One region of the Jeotgalibacillus malaysiensis genome, then DNA from elsewhere that is predicted to be linked to it. Evidence: riboswitches for the same ligand, from Rfam matches in the RefSeq annotation. Region 1 holds a riboswitch; each other region holds the start of a gene.
What was found. Region 1 has a riboswitch for S-adenosylmethionine ahead of LG330_RS04610 (sodium:solute symporter). Riboswitches for the same ligand answer to the same signal wherever they lie in the genome.

Region 1 (5,379 bases):
TACTCGTTTTAATTAATTCATTCGTTCTTTTTCTTGGACCAAGCAGGCCGATGTACGCTGCATCTTTAGTAAAAATTTGCTCCAGTATGAGCTGATCCTGCAAAAAATTATGCGTCATTAAAATGACATAGGAGTTCCTGTTAAGCTCAATCTCAGGAGCTGTTCCAGCAGGATAAATGAGCAGCCGATCCACATCTGGAAAATTCTCTTCTGTGGCAAATGCCGGTCTGTAGTCCAGTACCGTAACCTGCCAATTTAAAGATTTCGCCATTCGCACAATTGGAACGGCATCAGGTCCAGCTCCAAAAATCATAAGCTGCGGAGGCGGGGTCGTACATTCATAAAAAACCTGGAGTTCACATTTCTCCCCTATCATGCTTCGACCATTTTTCAGCGTTTCCCGCTGATGTAAATAGTCAATAAGGATGTCCTTATTTTCTATTTCAGGAAATTCTTCCGAGTCAGGATCAATCATCCATTTGGTTCCGACTAATGATTGTTCAGCAGACTCAATAATGGTTATACAGTGCATAGGTTTAGTTAACGCAGCTTTATAATACGCATTAATACTGACGGCTCTTTCGTTTCCCCGTTTTGGAAGAAAAGGCTCAAGAAAAATATCCATTTTGCCGTTGCATCCTAATCCAAGACCCCAGACAAGATCACCCTCATCCTGAAAATCATACTCTACGATTTTAGGAATTCCTGATTCTAATATTTGAAAAGCGTATTCCTTCAAATCCCCTTCAACACATCCGCCGCTTAAAAGTCCAGTGATTTTTCCATCCTCATGAATGAAGCATTTGGCGCCTGTTTTTTGATAGGTAGAGCCTTCTGTGGAAATAATGGTTCCGATTACACCATTTGATCCGTTTTGTAGACACTTTTGTATTTCCTTTTGAATGGCAATCATGATATACTCACCTCCCGCTTTAAGCTTTTAAAGATGCACTTGCTTTCCAGTGAAATTGTTCCCGATATTCACTCGGTGTTTTTCCTACAATTTTTTTGAATGCTGTGGCAAAATAACTTGAGTTTGCAAAACCGGTATTGTTTGCAATCACTTCAATTGGCAAAGAAGAAAGCCGAAGCATTCCTTTTGCTTTTTGCACCCTGACAAATGATAAATATTCAACAAATGTCATTCCAGTATCTTCTTTAAATAAACGGCTGAAGTAAGAAGGACTCAAATACACAAGATCGGCTATTCCCTTTAATGTCAGCTGTTCGCCGTAGTTCAGTTGAATATACTGGATTGTGCTTTCGATTGGATTCTTGATATCTGATAAAAACTGACCTGATTGTTTATTGGTTCCGTTATTTAATTCCGAACTGATCTCTGGAGCCAGTACCCGGTCAAATGTTTCAATTAATTCATTTTTTGAAAGCGGTTTCAATAAATAGGAAGAAAAACCCGAGTTAATCGCATCTTGAGCTAACTCAAACATCTTCAGCTGAGTGACGACAATTACCGGCAGTGTGGGATATAATTGAAGTGCTGTTCTCCCGAATTTAATTCCATCCATATCAGGTAATGAAAGATCGATAATAAGGGCACTTGGTTGACTTTGCTTCAAAAGGAGCAGGCCTCTTTGAACTGTACTTGACTCATATATAGATAAGAAGTGATATTTGCTTTCTTTTATTATCGTACATATCTCTCGTCTAGCTAGTTGATCATTATCAACAATCAGCAATTCAGCCAAGCTTTCTCCCCCTCTTCTTAAATCCTAGTAGACTTCGTTAAGGAACAGTTTCATTATTTTGCTTTTTATTATTTGATTTTAATTGTTTTTATAATTTTCTAATTATTTTAAATATTATTGCACAAATTTGCATGTATGTTTCAATTTATCACTTTTTACTCTTAGAATTCTTATTAATTTTCAGTTGTTTTACAAAATATTACATATAAGATCCGCATCTTGTGTTCAACTTGGGTATAAATATCCCTGGGGTCAGTATAAGAGTAAACGTTAAGATAAGAGTTCTTCATGATGTAATTAACTCATTGATCATCGATAATACATGCCTTGCTATGAATTGAATACATAGGAAAGGATAATCAGCTCCTCATTTGTCTCTTACAGTACGTTCAAGTAAGTACCATCCCAATATAGTTCGTGGGAAAGCAGCTAAATTCCTTCAAAACTCGCCAATCGGCCTGGACGTACTGGTATTCAGATCTTATAAGAATAGGCTCCTCCTTTGCAGGTTCAAAAGCAGGCAAGTATGTACTTACTCCTATTCCTATTCAACACTTTTGATATATAGGTAATAACCATCAATGACTTCTCCAATACTCCTTACCTCTTCACCAGGTATCGTGGGTCGCTGGTTCTGCAGAACATGATGTTAATTTTAAAATACGGTTGACACACTGTTAGCTATACAAGTAAAATAGTCGTTAATTTCATAATTTTCTTATCGAGAGCGGTGGAGGAACCTGGTCCTGTGATCCCGCGGCAACCTGTTTTTAGAACAAGGTGCTCATTCCAGCAGACACTTTCTGTCTGAAAGATAAGAGTCGGGACGTTCAAATCAACCCTGCTATTTTTCTTACAGAAAAGTAGCAGGGTTTTTTTAATTTCGGATGGAGGGAAAATTAAATGGCAGATCAGCAAACACAGAAGAATTCAGCATTACGTTACATTTACCGAGGAAGAAGTAAATAAAGGAGATTTTATTCAATGCGTTCAAAACACTGTCCGGCTTACAACCTGCTTATGGATGCAGACGTAGAAATTGAAGTAATCTGGACATTCAAAGAGGAGGAGAAAATATGAGTTCATACGGATTATGGGTCATTTCACTGGCCGTACTATATACGTTCGCCCTCATCATTGTCGGTAATATAGCGAAACGTAAAGCCAGCCGCGGCGAGCAATATTTTGTTGGAGGAAGGACGTTCAGATGGTGGACGGTTGCCTTTTGTATTACCGGACTCTTCTCAGGTTCTACGTACATATCGATCGTTGAGCTTTCCTACCTGACAGGAATTTCAGCAATTTGGTACGGGATCGCAGAAACAATACAAGTCTTACTGATTGCCTTATTATTAATCAAATCATTCCGTGAAAAGTTAATTGTCACGATTACAGGATTAATCGGTGATCAATTCGGCAGACGTGCTAAAGCTTTATCGGGCGTGATTACGGCGTTTGCCTTTCCGATGTGGTCCGTAGCTACAGCTATTGCTTTTGCTTCTGCCTTTCATGTGTTTACTGGCGTTTCGTTGTCCCTATCCATCGCTTTTACAGCCCTCTTACTATTTGTTTATTTACAATCAGGGGGTATGTGGGCTATAGCATTTACACAGACGATGAACACGTTTATTTTTGCCATCATGTTTATAATTGGGACTGTGGCATTCTTTATCAACCCGGGTATCTCCGGCTTGCAGCAACTTGCCGCCGATCAGCCGAACATGTTTGATTGGGGAGGCGCTGGTCTTCAAGTGATCCTTGTATGGTTTGCCACTTTCTTAGTAAACGTAATTTTAGCGCAAGCTGCTTTTCAGATGGCCTTATCTTGTAAAACACCTGAGGAAGGTCGCAAAGGCTTACTCGTAGCAGAAATAATGAGTGTACCTTTTATTCTATTAGGTATCCTGTTTGGTTTGTCTGCCGCTGCGGTCGTTCCTGACGCCAGTATGGGACTGGTTGCACTTCCCCAATATTTAATGGAAGTACTGCCCGCACCACTGGTTGGCCTGTTCTTTTTAGGCATCTGGGCTTGTGCTCTCGGATGGGGAGCGCCTTGTCAGTTCTCAGGGGCAACCAGTCTTGGTAAAGACGTCGGAAGCGCCATTTTCCCCGGCGCTTCTCCAGAACAGCTCGTTAAGTATACAAAATGGTCGCTGCTGCTGTTGACAGGACTTATGATTATCTTCGGCTTCCTGCGTACTGAACAAGCCGCCTGGTGGAACGTACTTGCATGGACAATGAGAAACTCTGCCACTTTTGCACCTGTAGTCGCTGCATTATTCTGGCCGCTTGTTACAAAGCGGGCCGTCCTCGGAGCGCTATTCGGCGGGTTTGCAGCAGGCTTAACCTGGTATCACCTGAGCAATTGGCACCCTGCTGATTTCTTCTTGAACATTCACCCGGTTTGGGTAGGAATGAGCGTCAACATTCTCGTTATGGTATTGTTTACCGTTGTTTTCAACTATGGAAATTGGAAGATCATCAACAACCGCTCTGTAAAAGGAGGCGGTGTGTTGACAATTCTTGTAGCACTGATTGTCATTAACGGCTTATTCTATGAATCTCTCCACGCCGCTGGTGTGATAGGTTTGACCCTCTTCCTTAATGTATTAGCTGTATTTATCGGAAGTATTATTTTTATCAAACCAAAAGTAACCGAAGGATCTGTTCAGGAACAGGTGGTTTCTTAAAGATTAAGGGATCCCTATGAAAATCGTTCAAATATTGTAAAGAAAACCTTAAAACATGTACTACAAAAAAGCTTGAACATTTTATTTGGCTCTAAGCTTTTTTGTAGTACCTTTCTTTTCATAGATTAATATAAGAGAGTTTACATCACTAGGATGCAAAAGTCAGCAGTATTGGCTAGCGACCGTAGCCTATGTATATTGACAAAAATGATGGCTTGAAAAAACATTCATCCTTTTGATTTGACCGGTATCACAAACCCATACAGAAGAGGTGTCCTCTATATAATAGAAGGAAACCCCTTGCTGCCATTCATTTACCCATTCAATTGGAATTGCACCTATTTCAGCAAAGTAAGAAATTCCCTCATAAATCCCGGCAGATCTGGCCATGCTTGACCCGATACAAGGTTTTGGTGAAGGTGTACCTGTTCGTCGATGTATTTTGCTCCGCAGGCTAATACATCAGGTCTGCAGGAAGGATAGGCTGTATATTCTCTTCCTTCCATCAATTCAGGGATTACACTCAGTAACTGAGCCGCGTGACAAATTGCTCCAACAGGCTTATTTTCCTTGAAAAAGTGACTGATAATAGGGGCCACGGCTTCATTCATACGGATATATTCTGGTGCGCGACCTCCTGGTATAATGAGGCCATCAAATTCCTCCGGGCTAATATCTGTAAATGCGGCATGAGATTGAAGAGCGTAAGCAGATTTTTCCACAAATGTCTCCATACCCTCTATAAAATCATGGACAACCGTATACAGCTTCTTCACTGCAGGAGAAGCAATCGTGACATCATACCCCTCCTCTAAACAACGGTAATAGGGATAATAAATCTCCAGTGCTTCTACCGCATCTCCTGAAACTATGAGTATTTTTCTGCTCATGAAACCAGCCTCCTGTGTAAGATTTTTGCTCTGTTAAAGTTGGCTGCCTGTTTCCGCTTCAATCAACAGCTGTGTATAAACAATAATGACCTT
Region 2 (5,379 bases), 1.6 Mb from region 1:
AAGTGATACATTGCCTGTTCTTTAGTCAGCTTTGCGATCGGAGGCAGTACACCAAATGCGTCAGCAGTCAGGAATACAATTGTATTCGGGTGACCGGCTCTGCTAGGATCCACAATATTTCTCATTGCCTGCAAGGGGTATGCGGCACGCGTATTTTCAGTTAATGAAGAATCATCATAGTCAGCTTCATGTGTTTCAGGGTCAAGCACGACATTCTCAAGTACTGAACCAAATCGGATCGCATCGAAAATCTGCGGCTCTTTTTCCTCTGATAGGTTAATGCACTTTGCGTAGCATCCGCCTTCAATATTAAATACGCCATTATCAGACCAGCCGTGCTCATCATCCCCAATAAGCTTGCGGTCAGCGTCTGCTGAAAGCGTCGTTTTACCAGTGCCGGAAAGTCCGAAGAATAATGCAACATCACCTTCTGCCCCAACGTTTGCTGAGCAGTGCATTGGTAAAATGTCATTTTGTGGCAACAGGTAATTCATCACTGAGAAAATGGATTTTTTCATTTCTCCTGCATATTCCGTGCCCCCGATTAAAATCGTGCGCTGTTCAAATGATACAATCACAAATGTTTCAGAATTTGTACCATCTGTTTCAGGGTCAGCTTTTAAAGATGGAGCAGAAAGAATTGTAAACGGCGCTTCATTCTGACTCGTCCACGCTTCACCTTTTTGAGCTCTTATAAACAGCTGGTGAGCAAAAAGATTATGCCATGCTCGCTCGTTCACTACACGGATCGGAAGGCGGGAAGCAGCATCAGCTCCTGCGAACCCTTCAAAAACAAATACTTCTTCTTTTTCACCAAGGTGGTTCAGTACTTTCGTATATAAACGGTCAAATGAATCCTCAGAGATCGGCTGATTAACTTTACCCCAGTCAATCTTGTCACGTACAGAGGCTTCATCCACAATAAATTTATCTTTAGGTGAGCGGCCGGTGTATTTACCTGTTTCAGCTCTTACAGCGCCTGTAGAAGTTAATGTGCCTTCTTCTCTCATTAATACCTTCTCCACAAGCTGAGGTACAGAAAGGTTCTTATTCACGCGTTCGCTCATTAATAGTTCTTTTAATTCTGAAGTGTTTCGGATTGTTGTCATGTTATCTCCCACCTTTTCAGTAAGTCATTCACCTTTGTTCGAAATTAGTATAACACATTCAAATGAATAGTCTATACTAATTGGCGATTTCGTTAAAAATTCTTATTTAGTTTAAATTTAATAATCTGGCGTCTGATCTCCGTTTCAGGCGGACGCTTTCCTGGATGAGCCGTTTTGTGGCTCCATTAGACCTCCTCGCCTTCGGCTGTGGGGTCTCAGCTTCCAACTAATCGTCCCGGAGTCGCCGCCTTCTACTGCGATCAACGCTGTGGATATTAAATCAATCATTTTAATAATGCCCATTTTTTTCTGCACAGATGATGATTGCAGCGTAAGGGGGCGACTCCTGCGGCAGGAAGGGACGTGTGAGACCGAGCATGGCGAAGCCTGCGGGCTCACCGCCCGGCCGCGGAAAGCGTCCCCCTGAAGCGGAAATCATCAGCCAACTTAAATAAGCACTAAACTTCTCATCTATAATTGTATATTATGATTGACATTACACATTCATTTCCGTATGATAGTTTTTTGAACGGATACTCTTATCCCGAGCTGGTGGAGGGACAGGCCCTATGAAACCCAGCAACCTGCTCCGCAAAAAAGCATGATGCTTTTGCGGTCCAAACATTTGGAGCGAAGGTGCTAACCTGAAGCAAGACGTGTGTCTTGAACGATAAGAGTGAAAGGCGAACTGATTATGAACCTTTCCTCATGAACGTGATTTGAGGAGAGGTTTCTTTTATTTTATGCCGAAACTTGGATGATCTTGTAGGTTAACGTTCGATCTCTAAGGGTAATGAGTACCGTCGACTATTTGCTTCACAAGGAGGAGACTTATATGTCTGTAAAACGTCGTTTATTTACATCCGAGTCCGTAACTGAGGGACATCCGGATAAAATCTGTGATCAGATTTCTGATTCAATTCTTGATGCAATACTGAAAGATGATCCGAATGCCCGAGTGGCGTGCGAAACTTCTGTTACAACCGGACTTGTTCTGGTAGCGGGAGAAATCTCAACTTCTACTTATGTAGATATCCCTAAGATCGTGCGTGAAACGATTAAAGAAATCGGCTATACACGTGCTAAGTATGGTTTTGATGCGGATACTTGTGCAGTACTAACTTCAATTGATGAGCAGTCACCTGACATCGCAGCAGGAGTTGACCGTGCACTAGAAGACCGTGAAAGCCAGATGACTGATGCTGAAATCGAATCAATCGGTGCAGGCGATCAGGGGCTTATGTTCGGTTATGCAAATAACGAAACAGTTGAACTGATGCCACTGCCAATCTCACTTGCACACAAATTGTCACGCCGTCTGACTGAAGTGCGTAAAGAAGATATTCTTCCTTACCTTCGTCCGGATGGTAAGACACAGGTAACAGTTGAATATGATGAAAATGACAAGCCGGTGCGCGTAGATACAATTGTTATCTCAACGCAGCATCATCCGGAAGTCAGCCTTGAGCGTATTCAGCGTAACCTGAAGGAACATGTGATTAATCACGTTGTACCGGCAGAGCTAATCGATGAAGATACGAAATACTTCATTAACCCGACTGGCCGCTTTGTTATTGGAGGACCTCAGGGAGATGCAGGTCTGACTGGCCGTAAAATCATCGTAGATACGTACGGAGGATATGCTCGTCACGGCGGTGGTGCATTCTCAGGTAAGGATGCAACAAAGGTTGACCGCTCAGGTGCTTATGCTGCACGTTACGTAGCGAAAAACATCGTTGCTGCAGGTCTTGCTGATAAATGTGAAGTACAGCTTGCTTACGCAATCGGCGTAGCACAGCCTGTATCAATTTCTGTTAACACATTTGGAACTGGTAAAGTGGAAGAGGATACACTTGTTGATCTGATCCGTAATCACTTTGACCTTCGTCCTGCAGGCATCATTAAAATGCTTGACCTTCGCCGTCCGATCTACAAACAGACAGCTGCTTACGGACACTTCGGCCGTAATGATCTTGACCTTCCATGGGAAAGAACAGATAAAGCTGATGCTTTGAAGAAGGGTGCAAACGCATAATAGGAATGAAACGGTCCGGAATATATCTTCCATGATATATTCTGGATTTTTTTATGGGTTGGGCATAGGTCAAATTACACGATTCTGCGAACATGTCACGAGATTTTATGAAGCATCATGTTTATTCTTTGAACATCAACAGTTATTCTCTGAACAATAGCATGTATTTTCCGAACCACTAGCGAAAATTCTTCGAACCAACGCTACGATCATGCCACACCAGAATAAGTGTTCGCCATCTCACCCGTCCCATGATATGATAAGGTCACAAATCCCCGATTGATGCTTCGGACCAATACTAGGAGGAATTCCTTTGTTTACAGTCATTCTCGCAGAAAAACCTTCACAGGCGAAAAGCTATGCAGATGCTTTTCAAACATCCAGAAAAACAGATGGTTATTTTCATATAGAAGATTCACTGTTCCCGGGAGGAGCGGCGATTACGTGGGGCTTCGGACATTTAGTGTCACTTGAAGAGCCTCAGAAATATAAACCGGAATGGAAGAAGTGGAAGCTTGATACGCTGCCGATGATCCCGGAAGAATTCAAATTCACCGTCCCTTATGCGAAGCGTGCGCAATTCAATATTGTCAAAGGGCTTCTCAGAAAAGCCGATCAGATTGTAGTTGCAACTGATAGTGACAGAGAAGGGGAGAATATCGCACGGTCCATTATAGAGCAGGCAGGCATGATGCATAAGCCGACTAAGCGTTTATGGATTAACTCGCTTGAAAAAGACGTCATCAGAAAAGGGTTTCAGGAGCTGCGTAATGGTGATGATTATCTTTCATTATATGATGAAGCGCAGACGAGACAGGTAAGTGACTGGCTTGTTGGTATGAATATTTCGAGGCTCTACACGCTCCTTTTACAAGAAAGAGGTGTCGACGGACCATTCAGTCTCGGGCGTGTTCAGACACCAACGCTTTATATGATCTGGCAGCGGCAGCATGAAATTGAAAACTTTAAACCAGAGCCGTTTTTTCAACTGCTTGCTGATCATAAAGAAAGCGGAAAGGCATTTCAGACTAAGCATGGTACTACTTTTAAAAAGAAGGAAGAAGCAGAGAAGACGCTCAAACAGCACAGAATTGAACATGGAGCCGAGTTAAAAGGAACAGTCGTAAAGGCTGAGAAGAAGCTGAAGAAAATGCAGGCACCGAGTCTGCACAGTCTGTCTTCACTTCAGGCAAAAATGAACAGACGATACAAATACAGTCCTTCAAACGTGCTGAAAACCGTACAGGATTTATATGAAAAAAAGCTTGTATCCTATCCACGAACAGACTGTCAGTTCATTACAATGAGTGAATTCCGGTATTTGTCCGGTCAGCTTGAATCAATGAAAGCCGCTGCTGGCGCTACTTTTGAGACAGCGCACCCGAAGCCGCGGCCAAAATATGTACAGGATAGTAAAGTGCAGGAGCACTATGCGATCATTCCAACGAAGAAAGTGCTGACTAAAGACAGAATTGAAAAGCTAAAGCCGATGGAAAAGAATATCTATAACGAAATTCTCGGCAGTACGCTTGCGATGTTCCATGAGGATTACCATTATGAAGAAACGCAGGTGGATGTGGACATTCAGGGGCTCATTTTCAGTGTAAAAGGAACAGTTGAAAAAAAGCGCGGATGGAAAGAGCTATTCAGCGAAAACGCTAAAAAGGATACGATACTTCCTCCATTAAAGACAGGGGATGTGATCGCATCTGTCGTGAATATAAAGGATGATATGACCAAGCCGCCCAAGCCGTATACAGAGGGACAGCTGATTACGATGATGAAAACGGCAGGGAAGATGCTTGAGGATGAACAGGATCAGGCCATGCTGAAGGAAGTTGAAGGGATTGGCACAGAGGCAACGCGGGCATCTATTATCGACACGCTGAAAAAACAGCAGTATATCAACGTGACCAAAAATACTGTCACTGTAACAGAGAAAGGTGTGACCCTTTGTCAAGTCATTGGCGGAACGCTGCTCAGCAGTCCTGAAATGACAGCCAGATGGGAAACCTATTTAAAGAAAATCGGCAGAAAAGAAGGCAGTCAGGAGGCCTTTTTGAATAATATTGCAAAATTTATTCAGCATATGATTACTGAAGCGCCGAAACAGATGGGGAATGTTAAAGCGTCCGCAGGGTCTGCTCAGAAGAAGTCATCTGTCATGCCAATTTGTCCAAAGTGTAAAAAAGGCGTTATGGTCGATAAGGGTGGATTTTTTGGATGCAGTGACTA
Region 3 (5,379 bases), 350 kb from region 1:
ATCTGTCGAATCAATGACAAGGGGCACTTTCACTTTCTTCACAACTTCCTGCATGAAGACTTCCATATCCGCTTCTTCTTCACGGTCAGGGTCAGCGAGACAGATATCAATGACATGAGCACCTTTTTTCACCTGTGCACGTGCGATTTCTGAGGCCTCTTCAATTTTCCCTTCTGCAATGAGGCGCTTGAATTTACGTGAACCGATGACATTTGTACGCTCACCAATCATCAGTGGACGCATCGATGGGTCATCATAGATTAATGGCTCAATACCTGATACAGTATGTTCTTTTTTAGGCTTGTGCGTTCGCGGCTCATATTTTTCCATCGCTTCAGCAATGGCTTTAATATGAGCAGGCGTTGTTCCACAGCAGCCGCCCACAATATTCAGCCAGCCTTTTTCAGCAAAGCCGCTCAACTTTTTAGCAAGTGTTTCAGGTGTTTCATGATAGATCCCTTCTTCATCAGGCAGTCCGGCATTCGGGTAACAGCTGACATATGACTGATTGATCTCTGAAAGTGAACGGATATGATCCTGCATGAATTCAGGGCCTGTTGCACAGTTCAATCCGACTGATACAGGGTTCATATGTTCAACGCTGATATAAAAAGAGTCGATCGTCTGACCAGCAAGTGTTGTACCCATCGGCTCAATCGTCCCTGAGATCATCAACGGCAATTCTTTGCCCGTTACCTTAAAGGCATCCTGAATTCCAAGAAATGCACTTTTCACATTTAATAAATCCTGACTTGTCTCAATCAGCAGGAGATCTGCTCCGCCGTCAATTAAGCCTCTTGCCTGTTCTGCATATGAATCTTTCAGCTGTTCAAATGTCGCCCCACCAGTAACACTTAACGTTTTAGTCGTAGGTCCCATTGAGCCTGCAACAAAACGCGGACGGTCTTCTGTTGACCATTTAGCTGCTGATTTTTTAGCGATTTCAGCACCAAGTCTTGAGAGCTCATAGGCTTCAGAAGCGATATCATATTCTTCAAGGACAACGCTCATACTGCCGAATGTGTTTGTTTCCACGATATCTGCGCCTGCTTCAAAATAGGCATCGTGGATTGTTTCAAGCAGGTCAGGACGCGTGCGGTTCAGGTTTTCATTACACCCTTCAAGGTCCTCACCGCCAAAATCTTCTGCTGTCAGATTAGCATCCTGAAGCATCGTACCCATTGCACCGTCCATAATCAGGATTCTTTTTTTAAGCTGTTCATTGAATAATGTGCGCACGTTGGTTTCCTCCTCGCTTTGCCGCCTGCTCATTGGCATAGCGTGTTAGTTCTGCTGTCATTTCATAGCGCATAAATGGCGTGATCAGATAGATGCCATTAAATAGATCAAGCGCCGTATCAATCAGTGACTTCGTAATCGCAAGCCCTTCCTGATATGATTTTTCACGGTCACCGGACACTGCTGCCATCCGGTCTCTTACCTGATCAGTTAATTTGATGCCCGGCACTTCATTATGAAGGAAGTCAGCATTTTTACTGCTTGTCAGCGGCATCAGGCCAATGTATACAGGTTTCCCCAGATCCTTTACTGCTTCAGCCGTCTGAATCAGCTTTTCCTCAGAGAATACCGGTTGACTCATAAAGTAATCCGCGCCTGCTGAGATCTTCTTTTCCAGACGCTGTACAGCCCTTTCTACACTCCTTACATTTGGGTTAAATGCAGCCCCGATTGTAAATGAAGCTTTTTCACCTAAATCTTTTCCTGACATTGACATGCCGTTATTCAACTGCTGAATCATTTCGATCAGCTCAAATGAGGATACGTCATAGACTGAAGCTGCGCCAGGGAAATCCCCAACCTTTGTCGGGTCCCCTGTAACAGCCAGAATGTCATGCAGACCCAGCGTGTGAAGTCCCATCAGGTGACTTTGAAGCCCGATCAGGTTACGGTCTCTGCACGTCAGGTGAACAAGCGGACGGACGCCCTGCTGTTTAATCAGATAGCCTAGTGACTCATTGGAGACACGCGGGCTTGCAAGTGAGTTATCAGCAAGTGTAACGGCATCCGCACCGGCCTCACTGAGTGCTTTTGCACCTTCTATAAATTTATCGGTATAGAGCTTTTTCGGAGGGTCCAGTTCAACAATGACTGATTTCCGCTCTCTTACAATATCAGTGAGCGGCTCAGGAAGGTCCTTCTGTCTTGAGCGCAGCACAATTTTTTCTGCCTTCTCCACTCTTTTCTCAGTAATCGGGGCAAGTCCTTTAAGCGCCTGACTGAATGCTCTTACATGGTCCGGTGTCGTTCCGCAGCATCCTCCAAGGAGCCTGACTCCCTGCTCTCTGAATGCAGGTGCAACCTCTCCAAAATACTCAGCATTGTTACTGTACTGAAGTGAGCCTTCTGAGTAAGATGGCAGACTCGCATTTGGATAACAGGATAAATAAGCCTTCTCAGGAAGAGGTACCTGTTCAAGAGACTTAATCATGTGGAAAGGGCCTTGTCTGCAATTAAGTCCGACTACATCAGCTCCAAGCTGTTCAAGCTCAAGCAGTGCTTCAGCAACCGGTTTACCATTTTGCATCACATCAGGCTCCTGAACTGAAATATGCGCAATAATCGGCAGGTCCGTTTCTTTTCTGGCGATTTCAATGACCGCCGCCAGCTCTTCAAAATCGTAATACGTTTCAAATAACAACCCGTCTACTCCTTCTAACAGTAAACAGTAGAGCTGTTCTCTAAATGTCCGCTTGATTTCATTCAGGTCAATGGATTGCGGACGAAAGCTTCTGATCCCGCCGATTGTACCGAGAATGAAAGTATTGTCTTTCGCCGCAGCTTTAGCATTTTTGACAGCAGCAGTATTAATTTCTTTTACCTTTTCCTCAAGTCCGTAGCGCTCAAGCTTATGATAATTCGCTCCGTAGGTATTCGTCTGTATTACATCAGCACCTGCATCGATGTATGCCTGGTGAATCTGCTGAATATGTTCTGCATGTGACAGATTTAACTCTTCAAAGCACTGATCTGAACCATATGAATACAGGAGGGTTCCCATCGCACCATCACCAATCAGAATTCTTTGTTTCATTTCTTCGAGTAAGTTCATTTTTTCACCCTTCCTGATGTATCGAAATGCGGAAGGCGCTTGGTCAGCTCCGACAGGCATAAGACGCGGAGCGGAAAACGGGTGAACTTCCCCGTTTACCGATGCGTGGCTTATGACCCGAGGAGCTAGCGCCTGTAGCTGGACAACAAAAAAGCCTTCTATCAGCATAGATAAGAAGGCTTTAGACTACTAAGCTTCTTATCTTCCCTGCATGATTGCAGGATGGATTTAGCACCTTTTCACATATGTGTAGGTTGCTGAGGTTTCAACGGGCCTGTTCCCTCCGCCTCTCTTGATAAGAATCCACGCTATTCAATTAATTATGACAACTTTACAAGAAAGAAGGCTGTTATGTCAATAGGAGTAGTGATTAAAATACATTTAGGTAGATGATTTGGTATAAAAAAGAGGCTGAACATAATTGTTCGAGCCTTCTTAATCGTTTCGCTGCGCTTCAGGCGGACGCTTTCCGCGGCCGGTCCGGTGAGCCTCCTCAATGCTTCGCATTTCCGGGGTCTCACCAGGACCTTCCTGTCGCAGGAGTCGCCGCCTTACGCTCCACTACACTTAAGTTGTTAAAAAATATGATAGAGTTTCTTCTTTAATTCCCGGAAAAGGATTTAATCTAATGATGTAATCCCAGGCAGTCTCCATTCAACTTCTTCTTCACCGATTGTGCCGAAAAGTTTGAATGCAGTTGCTGCTGCTGATTCATATTGTAATGAGCCTTCAGCTGATTCTCCTGCAGCGATTGTCCATTCAGATACATCGCCATAAGCCGTTTTTTCTTCATCTGTCAGGTCAGTCAGTGTAAAGTCTTCTGACGATAAAGATACCTCTTCTTCACCGTTGTTTGTTACAGTCATTTTGATTTCATAAACACGATTTGTGTCATCGAGCTGTTCAGCAACACCTGTATCAGTAACAGTTACTGTCAGGTCACCTGATATTACCTCATCCCCAACGAGATAAAGCTCCGGTTCAGTGCTTTCTCCTTCAGCTGCTTCTTCCGTTTCTGTTGACGACTCTTCTGTTTCTTCTGCAGCTTCTTCTGTTGTCGCTTCTTCAGTTTCTGCAGGCTCTGACGAATCATCTGAGCAGGCTGCAAGCATAAGTGCCGCTGCCATTGCAGATACTAACCAAAATTTCTTCATATGGAAAACCCTCCTGAATATGTATGTAGGACTCCAGTATGATTCGTATATCGAAATAAATCAACCAATTACCTTTAAAAGGAAATAAGTTGTAATCTTCTCTATCTTCGCAATATTTTGTTAGAATGCATGTAAAGGAGAGATGAAGCATGTGCGGACGATTTTCTTTAGTAGAAGCAATGTATGATTTGCAGCAGTATTATCAGTTTGAAATGAGAGAGGATTTTCTCTACTCACCTAATCGGAATCTGTCACCGAGTCAGCAGGCTGCAGCGGTTGTGCAGTTAAACGGAAAATGTTATCCCGCCTCGTTCAGATGGGGACTCATTCCCCCTTTCGCAAAAGATGAAAAGATCGGTTATAAAACGTTTAATGCAAGATCTGAAACGGTTGCTGAGAAGCCAAGCTTTCGAAAAGCATTTGAATCAAAAAGGTGCCTGATTCCGGCAACATCATTTTACGAATGGAAAAAATCAGAAAAAGAAAAGCAGCCTTTTGAGATCAAAAGGCGTGATGGGGATCCGATCACATTTGCCGGTCTTTGGGAATCATGGCGCTATGACGATCAAATCATCAGAAGCTGTACGATTATAACGACTGAACCGAATGATCTGATGGCTGATATTCATAATAGAATGCCTGTGATTTTGGAGCGGAACAACTTTGATCAGTGGCTCAACCCTGAAGAAGATAAGGGTTCTCTAAAAAAACTGCTGAAGCCTTGTAAAAGTGAACTACTGACAGCAGAAGTAATATCAGGAGAAAGATTTAAAAGATCCGGAACCTCATAGGAGAGATTCCGGATCTTTTTAGTTAATCATCAGACACCCTGCTTCTCAAAACGATGAAGCTTTCGGTTTTCCCCGATCACAATGAGCACATCTTCTTTTTCAATACGGTCATCACCGCTTGGCGATACAATCATGTCATGGTTTCTATAGATCCCGACGATGTTGCAGCCGAAGCGGTTTCTCACATTTAACGCGGCAATTGTTTTACCGATAATTTTGGGCGTTGCTTTTATTTCAACCATTGAATGCTCTTCAGTCAGCTCGACGTAATCTATAAAATGTTTGGATGCCAGTCTGTGGGCAATCCGGCGCGCCATATCCTTTTCAGGACGGATCACGCGTGTTGCACCAATTTTCTCAAGTA

Region 2: it holds a riboswitch for S-adenosylmethionine, as region 1 does, so the genes downstream of both, metK (methionine adenosyltransferase) here and LG330_RS04610 (sodium:solute symporter) in region 1, are expected to answer to the same signal.
Region 3: it holds a riboswitch for S-adenosylmethionine, as region 1 does, so the genes downstream of both, LG330_RS06300 (bifunctional homocysteine S-methyltransferase/methylenetetrahydrofolate reductase) here and LG330_RS04610 (sodium:solute symporter) in region 1, are expected to answer to the same signal.

Annotation. Positions count from the first base shown of each region.
Region 1 covers NZ_CP085252.1:789,386-794,764, reverse strand. The annotation lists gene LG330_RS04620 (XdhC family protein) at 1-913, opposite strand, end outside; gene LG330_RS04615 (DNA-binding response regulator) at 933-1,706, opposite strand; SAM riboswitch class I at 2,422-2,527, shown strand; gene LG330_RS04610 (sodium:solute symporter) at 2,783-4,396, shown strand; gene LG330_RS04605 (DJ-1/PfpI family protein) at 4,735-5,286, opposite strand.
Region 2 covers NZ_CP085252.1:2,411,264-2,416,642, reverse strand. The annotation lists gene pckA (phosphoenolpyruvate carboxykinase (ATP)) at 1-1,109, opposite strand, end outside; SAM riboswitch class I at 1,646-1,786, shown strand; gene metK (methionine adenosyltransferase) at 1,945-3,144, shown strand; gene LG330_RS12875 (DNA topoisomerase 3) at 3,458-5,379, shown strand, end outside.
Region 3 covers NZ_CP085252.1:1,136,157-1,141,535, reverse strand. The annotation lists gene metH (methionine synthase) at 1-1,272, opposite strand, end outside; gene LG330_RS06300 (bifunctional homocysteine S-methyltransferase/methylenetetrahydrofolate reductase) at 1,220-3,070, opposite strand; SAM riboswitch class I at 3,266-3,372, opposite strand; gene LG330_RS06295 (DUF4352 domain-containing protein) at 3,691-4,224, opposite strand; gene LG330_RS06290 (SOS response-associated peptidase) at 4,374-5,015, shown strand; gene LG330_RS06285 (potassium channel family protein) at 5,045-5,379, opposite strand, start outside.